DNA from 2 places in the Rathayibacter sp. AC451 genome. Region 2 is predicted to be linked to the other one. Evidence: riboswitches for the same ligand, from Rfam matches in the RefSeq annotation. Region 2 holds a riboswitch; the other holds the start of a gene.

Region 1 (4,444 bases), 270 kb from region 2:
GCCGTCGCCCTCCGCAAGTGCCCGCACGCGGTGGTCCTCGAACCGCACATGGACCGCTACCGCGAGGCGTCGCGTCGCGTGATGGCGATCTTCGACTCCTTCACCCCGCTGGTCGAGCGCCTGAGCATCGACGAGGCCTTCCTCGACGTGGCCGGTGCCCGCCGGATCTCCGGCTCGCCCTTCGCGATCGGCACCGCGATCCGCGAGCGGGTGCACTCCGAGCTCGGGTTGACCTGCTCCGTCGGCATCGCGAGCACCAAGTTCGTCGCCAAGCTCGCCTCCGGCCGCTCCAAGCCCGACGGCCTCCTGGTCGTCCCCTCCGACGGCGTGCGCGAGTTCCTCGACCCGCTCCCCGTGAGCGCGCTCTGGGGCGTCGGAGCGAGCACCGAGGAGGCGCTGCTCAAGCGCGGACTGCGGACGGTCGCCGACGTCGCCTCGACCCCGCTGCCCGTGCTGATCGGCTCGCTCGGCGACGCGACCGGGCGTCGGCTGCACGCTCTCTCGAACGGAGTCGACCCGCGGCCGGTCGACACCCGCCAGGTCGAGAAGAGCGCGGGTCACGAGATCACCTTCGCCGACGACGTCGCCGATCCCGAACTGGTGCGTCGGGAGCTGCTGCGACTGTGCGACAAGGTGGCGGTGCGCCTGCGCCGCTCGGGCGTGCGGTGCCGCACGGTCGCCGTCAAGGTCCGCTTCGGCGACTTCAGCACGCTCACCCGGTCCCGCACGCTGCCCGAGGCCACCGACGTGGCGCGGGTGCTCTACGAGGCCTCGTCCGCACTGCTCGAGGCGGCGAACCCCCTGCGCCGACCGGTCCGCCTGATCGGCGTGCGCGGCGAGCAGCTCGTCGACGGCGACGAGGTCGCCTTCTCGCTCTGGAACGACTCCGACGACTGGCGCGACGCCGAGCTCGCGGTCGACGGAGTCGCGGCGCGGTTCGGGTCGGGCGCCGTGCGTCCCGCATCGCTGCTGTCCCGCTCGGCACCGGAGTCGGCGAAGGGGATCGACCTCAGCGACACCCTCGCTACGCGGAGCCGATCGTCAGACTGACGGGCCGGTGGTCCGACCCGTTCGGCGGCAGCACCTCCACGGTCGAGGCGGGGACGCCGTCGGCGAGAGCGTGATCGAGGCTCACGAGCGGGAGCAGCGCGGGCCACGTGGCGGGGAAGCCGATCCCCGAGGTCCGCACGAGTGCCGCCTGCTCGAGGACCGGGGCGAGGAGGTGGTCGTCGGGAGCCGTGTTGAAGTCGCCGATCACCAGGGTGCGCTCCGACTCGTCCTGAGCGAGGACGTCCGCCAGTCCGCCGAGCATCACGTCCCGCTCCTCGTGGTCGCCGAGGCGGAACGAGGCCAGGTGGACGACGAAGAGCCGGGTCGAGCCGACCGTCGTCCCGATGTCGACCGCGAGGGCGCGGTCCCAGCCCAACCCGAGGTCGAGCGGCTCCGCGTTCGACAGCTCCTCCCGGCTCCACACGCCGACGGTGCCGACGACGAAGGAGTGCGGGTAGGTCCCGGACAGCTCCGCGTCCACCGCGTCGCGCGCGTCGCCGTCGAGCTCCTGGAGAGCGATCACGTCGGGCTCCCGCGAGGCGAGCTCGAGGGCCAGGGCACCCGCGTCCGCGCTCGCGGCGATGTTCTGGCTGACGACGGTGAAGGAACCCGAGCGCACGAGGGGCCGGGCACGGCCACCGGCAGCACGAGCACGCCGTAGACGGTCGCGAGCACAGTGGCAGCGGCCCCCGCGGCGCGCGAGCGCAGGCCGACGGCCGCGGTGATCAGCAGGAGGACGACGAGGCCGGTCCACGGGATCGCGGTCTCGAGCACGGAGAGCCAGCCCGCCGACTCCGGCAGCAGCCGATGGACGGCGAGGAACGCCGCGAGCACGGCGCTCTTACCCACGACGACGGCCGCCCGGAGAGGGTGACGTCGGCGGGGGCGCTGCGGCATCCGTCGAGTATGACCGCTGCCCCGGTGACCGGGGTGGGGGAGTCCTGAGCGAGCCCGCGCGGCGGTTGTCCCCCCGTCGAGCCCGGGAGTAGCGTTCGGGCATGCCCAACATCGCCGTGTCCCTGGCCGACAAAGTCACCTCCGCGGGAGCCGCGACGATCTACGGGGAGCCCGTGGACGTCGACGGCGCCACGATGGTGCCCGTCGCACTCCGCTGGTTCGGATTCGGCGGCGGCAGCGGCTCCGAGGAGGGCCAGGAGGGCGGCGGCGGCGGTGGCGGCGGTGCCGTCGTCCCGATCGGGGCCTACATCAAGGACGACCTCGGACTGCGCTTCCAGCCCAACATCGTGTCGGTCCTGGCCGTGGGCATCCCCTTCGTCTGGGTCACCGGCAAGGCTCTCGCCCGTCTCGTCCGCGCCCTCAAGAAGTAGGCGGCCGCGCCGTCCTCAGCGCAGGCGCTGAGCGGCGTCGTGGTCCTCAGCGCAGGCGCTGAGGGCGAGCGGTGAACCACTTCTTCTGCGTGCGGCCGAATCCGACGATCAGTCGCTCGGCGTCGCCCGGGTGTCGCGGATCGTAGACGACGGCGACCGGCTCACCGGCCATCCAGGCGTCTCCCCGACGCTGGGGGATCTTCAGGGCGCGTCGCTCCTCGCCGTTCTCGAGGTGGTACGAGACGAGCAGCCGCCCGGCATGGCTGCCGCGTGCGCCCGGCATCGATGCGTCGTTCGGGAGCACCCGACCCTGCACGCGCGTCCCGGAGCCCAGCAGCTCACGACGGATGCGCCGACGCCTCTGCCACAGGAGCGCGTGGAGCAGGACCAGCAGCACGACGGCGAGAACGACGACCACCGACCACGACATGCTGTCTATGATTGCTGACGAACACGGGAGTCCGGTGCACCGGACTGAGAGGAAGGCACGCAGCCTTCGACCGTCGAACCTGATCTGGGTCATGCCAGCGAAGGAACGTTTCGATCTCCTCTTCCTACCCGTGCCCTCCATTCGCTTCCACGAAAGGGCACGTCAGTGCAGAACTCCACCCTTCCCACCACCCGGCGCCGCGATCTCCGCTGGCGCGTCGTCGACATCGTCGTGGCGAGCGTCGTCGCCGTCGCGAGCGGCATCGTCTTCTGGGCCTGGGGCCTCGCGACCAACGTCCTCGGCCTCGCCTTCGAGTTCCTCCCCGGACTCGGCGGGATCCTCGGCGGCGGCTGGCTCTTCGCCGGCGTCCTGGGCGGCCTCATCATCCGCAAGCCCGGTGCCGCGCTCTACACCGAGCTCGTCGCCGCGGTCGTCTCCGCGCTGATCGGCACCCAGTGGGGCTACCTGGTCCTGCTGTCCGGACTGGTCCAGGGACTGGGCGCCGAGCTCATCTTCGCGCTCTTCCTGTACCGCAGCGGTCGGCCGATCGTGGCGCTGCTCGCCGGCGCCGGTGCGGGTCTCGCCCTCGCGATCAACGACCTGATCGTCTGGTACGCGGGTGTGGACGGACTCTTCGCCACCGTCTACATCGTCTCCTCGATCGTGTCCGGCATCGTCCTCGCGGGACTCCTGCCCTGGCTCGCCGTCCGTGGACTGGCCGCCTCCGGCGCCCTCGACCGCTTCGCCTCGGGGCGCGAGGGCAGGGTGATCGACGCAGCCGGCGCGGGCGCTCGATGAGCGGTGCCGCCGTCTCGGCCCGCGGCTGGAGCTGGCGGCACGCCGGGCGCTCGCGGTCGGCCGTGTCCGGGCTCGACCTCGAGATCGGGCCGGGGGAGCGCGTGCTGCTCCTCGGCCCCTCCGGTGCGGGCAAGAGCACTCTGCTGCACGCTCTCGCCGGAGTCCTCGGCGGCGAGGAGGACGGCGCGTCGGCCGGTGAGCTGACCCTCGACGGCGAGTCCCCCTCCGGCGCCGCGGGATGGCGGGTCTGGTGCTGCAGGATCCGGACACCCAGGCCGTGCTGGCGCGGGTGGGCGACGACGTCGGCTTCGCGTGCGAGAACCTCGGCGTCCCCGCGGCCGAGATCCTGGAGCGCGTCCGGCAGGCTCTCGAGGACGTCGGGCTCGACGTGCCGCTCGACCGCTCGACATCGGCTCTGTCGGGCGGGCAGAAGCAGCGGCTCGCCCTCGCGGGCGTGCTGGCCATGCGACCGAGGCTCCTCCTGCTGGACGAGCCGACGGCCAACCTCGATCCGGTCGGCGTCCGCGAGGTGCGCGACGCCGTCGAGCGGAGCACGGAGCGCTCGGGAGCGACCCTCGTCGTCGTCGAGCACCGCGTGGACGTCTGGATCGACCTCGTCGACCGGGTCGTGGTGCTGGGTGCGGACGGAACCGTGATCGCCGACGGCGCCCCCGCGACCGTGCTCGTCGACGCGCGCGAGGTGCTCGTCACGGCGGGGGTCTGGCTGCCGGGGGAGGTCCCGGCGCGCCGCGACGGCCCGGTGGGATCCACCGCGGCCGCGTTGCGCACCTCCGCCCTCGCGCTGGCGCGTCCGGTCTTCGGCGTGCGCCGTCCGCCC
Region 2 (4,444 bases):
AGGGCGTCGGCGCCGCGGAGTGCGCCGGTCAGCCACTCCTTCGCCTCGGTGAGCGCTGCCGCGAGGTCGTCGACGGCACCCGTCCGGCCGACGAGGAGCACGGCCATGGCGGAGGAGAGCGAGCAGCCGGTGCCGTGCGTGTTCGAGGTGGGGACGCGCTCGCCCGGGGTCTCGCGGGTCTCGCCGGAGGGCGTGACGATCGCGTCCGGAGTCGACGGGCCGTCGAGATGCCCGCCCTTCACCAGCACGGCGGTGCCGAGCGTGCGGGCGACGTCCGCGCCCTGCCGGAGCGCCTCGGCCCAGTCCCCGGCCTCCTCGGCGCCGGCCAGCACGGCGAGCTCCGGGAGGTTGGGGGTGACGAGATGCGCCCGGCGGACGAGCTCGCGGACGCTCTCCTCGGCCTCGGGGTCGAGCAGACGATGACCGCTCGTGGCGATCATGACCGGATCGACGACCACGAGCGGCGGACGGACCGCGTCGAGCCAGTCCGCTATCCCCGTGCCGATCGCGGCGGTCGCGATCATGCCGATCTTCACGGCGTCGATCGCGACGTCGTCGCTCACCGCGTCGAGCTGCTCGCGGAGGAACGTCACCGGAGGCAGGTGCACGGAGCGGACCCCGTGCGTGTTCTGCGCGACGAGAGCCGTGACCACCGCCATGCCGTAGCCGCCGAGCACGCCGATCGACTTGAGGTCGGCCTGGATGCCCGCACCGCCCGTCGGATCGGTGCCCGCGATGCTGAGCACGCGCGGGATGCGCGCGGTCACCGGTCCCACTCCGCGAGCAGGGTCGCAGCGGCGGCTGCGGGATCCTCCGCCGTGCAGATCGCCGAGACGACAGCGAGGCCGGCGGCCCCCGCGGCGCGCAGGGCCGCCGCATCGTGCAGGCCCACGCCGCCGATGGCGACGCAGGGGAGCGGAGTCGCGGCCGCGAGATCCGCGAACCCGTCGATCCCGAGCGGTACCGGGTGGTCGGGCTTCGTCGCGGTCGGCCGGATCACTCCGACGCCCAGGTAGTCGACGGTACCCGCGGGCAGGGCGTGCACGGCCTCGAGGTGCGCGGGCGTGTTCGCCGTCAGTCCGAGGACGGCGTCCGGGCCCAGGAGCTGCCGGGCGGCGAGGACGGGCAGGTCTGACTGCCCGAGGTGGACCCCGTGCACCCGCGCTCCGGCCAGGCGGGCGGCGAGGGCGACGTCGACGCGATCGTCCACCACGAGGGTCGTGCGCTCGTCGAGCACGTCGGCGACGGCGAGGACGAGGGCGAGCAGCTCGGCGGCCGAGGCGTCGTGGTCGCGGATCTGGACAGTGCGGACGCCACCCAGGACCGCGGCGGACACGACGGCCGGCACGCCGCGCGCTCCGCACTGCCGCGTGTCGGTGACGAGGTAAAGGGAGAGGTCGAGGGCGCTCACGCGATCCTCGCCCCCTGCGCGACGACGGACGCGTCGAGGGAGGAGACCTCGTCGAGGAGGGCCACGGCGAACGAGCCGGGACCGGCCGCGGTGCGCGCCGCGCGCTCGGCGGCCATCCCCCAGACGACCGAGCCCGCGACGGCGGCGCGGAGGGCGGCTCCGGGGGCGGGGTCGGCGGCGCCGAGGAAGGCGGCCATCACGGCGCCGAGGGCGCAGCCTCCGCCCGTGACGCGGGTCAGCAGCGGGTGCCCGCCGGTGACACGGACGACCGCGACTCCGTCGGTGACGACGTCGACGGGGCCGGAGACAGCGACGGCGGCTCCCGTGCGCCGGGCGAGTTCCTTCGCGGCGTCGAGCGCATCCTCGGCCCCGTCGACGGCGTCGACACCCCGACCGCCGGCACCGAGACCGGCGAGGGCGAGGATCTCGGAGGCGTTGCCGCGGATGATCGAGGGCCCCTGGTCGAGGATCTCGGCGGCGAAGGCGGTGCGGACCGGCAGTGGCCCGACGGCGACCGGATCGAGCACCCAGAGCGGCCCGGTCGCGATCGCCTCCCGCGCCCCGGAGCGCTGCTCTGACCCGGGCGTCCCGAGATTCACGAGCGTCGCCGACGCGAGCCCGGCGAAGACGCCCGCCTCGCCCGGGAGATCGGCCATGGCGGGGCTCGCCCCCAGGGCGAGGAGGCTGTTGGCGGTGAATCCGGTCACCACCGCGTTGGTGATGCACTGGACGAGTGGCGCCCTGCGGCGCAGCTCCTCGAGATCGCGGCCGACGGCGGCCCCGTCGAGGTCGTGGAGGGTCGGGTGGGCAGGCGTGCGAATGCTCATTCGCGACATCCCTTCGCTAGTACGAACTAGATCAGGTTCAACGGGTCTTCTCTCAGCCCAGGCGGGCACCCCGTGTCACTGCGCACGACCCTAGTGCCTGGCGACCACGATCTCGCCGTGCCCGCGACGGCGATCCCGAGTCGTCCGGTCACCAGCAGCTGGTCGGAGAGTTTCGGGCGGCGAGCACGACGGCAGGAGCGAGCGGGACGAGCTCGATCTCCCGTGCGCCGCAGGGGCAGAGTAGATAACCGACGACCCCCTCGCTGGTCGAGTGGCGGGAGAGTCGGGTCCAGCGGTGCTCGTGCATGCACCGATGCTCTCGTAAGGGATCGGAGGCGTTCAACCATTACAGTCGGCGGATGACCTTCGACCACCGGCACCAGGTCGGTCCGCGACTCGCGGCCGCGCTGGTGAACGCCGCGCCCGACGACCCGATCGAGCCGCTGCTGCAGGCGCAGGGCGTCCGCGAGCCGGGCCTCGCTCCGTCCGACACGCTGGCGCTGCGGGACTGGGCGGCGCGGCTGCGGCGCGTCTTCGCGGCCGGCTCGGTCCAGGCGCGCTGCGGCGAGGTGAACGGCCTGCTCGCGGAGGTCGCCGGATCGCTGTTCGTCGCCACCCACGACGGGATGCCGCCGCATCTGCACCTCGTTCCCGACGGCAGTGACGTCGTCACCCGGGTGCGCTCGGTGACCGCAGGAGGTCTCGCCTTCTTCGTGTCCGCGGCGGCGGGGCTCCGGATGGGCGTCTGCGCCCGAGGAGGCTGCGACCGGGTGTTCGTCGACGAGTCCCGCGCCGGCCGGCAGCGCTACTGCTCCGCGCGCTGCGGCAACACGGACGCGGTCGCGAGGCACCGGTCCTCGAGGCCCTAGTGCAGGGTCGCAGTGCGGGGAGCGCGGCCGGGGCAGAACTGCAGGGAGCGGCGCTCAGTCGGTGCGCAGCGTGCTGTCGCCGCGGGCGCCCACCACGACGCGGAGCCCGATCGGCAGCCGCTCGCGCATCGCGTCGACGTGGCTGATGAGCCCGATCGTGCGACCGCCGGACCGCAGCGCGTCGAGCGTGCCCAGCGCGGTCTCGAGGGTCTCGGCGTCGAGCGAGCCGAAGCCCTCGTCGATGAACATCGTCTCGAGCGTGATGCCGCCCGACTGGGCCGTGACGACGTCGGCGAGACCGAGGGCGAGCGCGAGTGACGCGAGGAACGTCTCGCCTCCCGAGAGCGAGGCGGGCTGGCGGCGCACGCCTGTGAACGCGTCGAGCACCTCGATCCCGAGGCCGGAGGAGGCGTTGCGGTAGGCGAGGGAGTCGTCGTGGAGCAGCGAGTAGCGGCCGCTCGTCATCGCGCCGAGGCGGAGGTTCGCCGCGCCCACGATCTCCTCGAGGCGGCCCGCGAGCGCGAACGCCTCGAGATCCATGCGACGCGTGTTCTGCCCGCGCCCGTCGATCGTCTCGGCGAGCGCGCGCAGCTCCTCGTGCCGACGGAGCCGGCCCTCGAGCGAGAGCAGCCTGCTCTCGGCGAGGGCGGCCAGCTCGGCCAGTCGTGCGGCGCGGTGCTCGAGCACCGAGAGCCGCGAGCGCGCCTCGTCGCGGCGGGCGGAGGCGAGCCGGGCCGCTTCCTCGGCGCCGGCGAGGTCGACGGGGGTCGTGGGCAGCCCCTGCAGCTCGGGCTCCGCGAGTACCGCGTCGACGGCGGCCCGGCGCCGTTCGTGCTCGGCGACGACGGCCTCGGCCCGCGCACGCTCGCCCGCGGTGAGCGCCGCCGCCTCGGCGGAGGCCGCGCTCTCGAAGCCGCGCTCGGCGAGCACCGACGCGAGGTGCTCCTGCGCCTCATCGGCGGCACGGGTGCGCACGACCAGGAGGTCCTCCGCCGCCACGAGGGCATCGGCGACGCGGCGCCGCTCGGTCAGCTCGGCCACGCGGGAGGCGATGCTGTCGGCGCCGTCGCGCTGCGCCTCGACCCTCTCGAGGAGGGTCCGCAGCGCCTCGGCCGCGATCGTCGCCTCCCGGGTCAGGCGGTCGTCGTCGGTGCGGGCGCTCTCGCGGAGCGCGGTCAGCTCGTCGAGCCGGCGGCGCAGCGTGCCGCGCTCGCTCCGCAGGGCTTCGCAGCGCGACGCGGCGGCGCGGGCGGTGGCCAGCCGCTCGCGCCCCTCGATCAGCGCGAGGTCGAGAGAGGCCGGAGTGTCCACTCCCGCCCGCTCCTCGAGCGCGGCGA

What was found. Region 2 has a riboswitch for thiamine pyrophosphate ahead of thiM (hydroxyethylthiazole kinase). Riboswitches for the same ligand answer to the same signal wherever they lie in the genome.
Region 1: another riboswitch for thiamine pyrophosphate. It lies ahead of AC0CID_RS03205 (ECF transporter S component); the one in region 2 lies ahead of thiM (hydroxyethylthiazole kinase).

The regions. Positions count from the first base shown of each region.
Region 1 covers NZ_CEEDBD010000001.1:679,951-684,394, forward strand. The annotation lists gene dinB (DNA polymerase IV) at 1-1,050, shown strand, start outside; gene AC0CID_RS03185 (endonuclease/exonuclease/phosphatase family protein) at 1,025-1,573, opposite strand; gene AC0CID_RS03190 (hypothetical protein) at 1,570-1,947, opposite strand; gene AC0CID_RS03195 (hypothetical protein) at 2,049-2,378, shown strand; gene AC0CID_RS03200 (hypothetical protein) at 2,425-2,808, opposite strand; TPP riboswitch at 2,823-2,931, shown strand; gene AC0CID_RS03205 (ECF transporter S component) at 2,974-3,606, shown strand; partial or broken gene AC0CID_RS03210 (ABC transporter ATP-binding protein) at 3,603-4,444, shown strand, end outside.
Region 2 covers NZ_CEEDBD010000001.1:413,661-418,104, forward strand. The annotation lists gene thiD (bifunctional hydroxymethylpyrimidine kinase/phosphomethylpyrimidine kinase) at 1-767, opposite strand, end outside; gene thiE (thiamine phosphate synthase) at 764-1,411, opposite strand; gene thiM (hydroxyethylthiazole kinase) at 1,408-2,238, opposite strand; TPP riboswitch at 2,230-2,321, opposite strand; gene AC0CID_RS01920 (CGNR zinc finger domain-containing protein) at 2,598-3,107, shown strand; gene AC0CID_RS01925 (AAA family ATPase) at 3,162-4,444, opposite strand, start outside.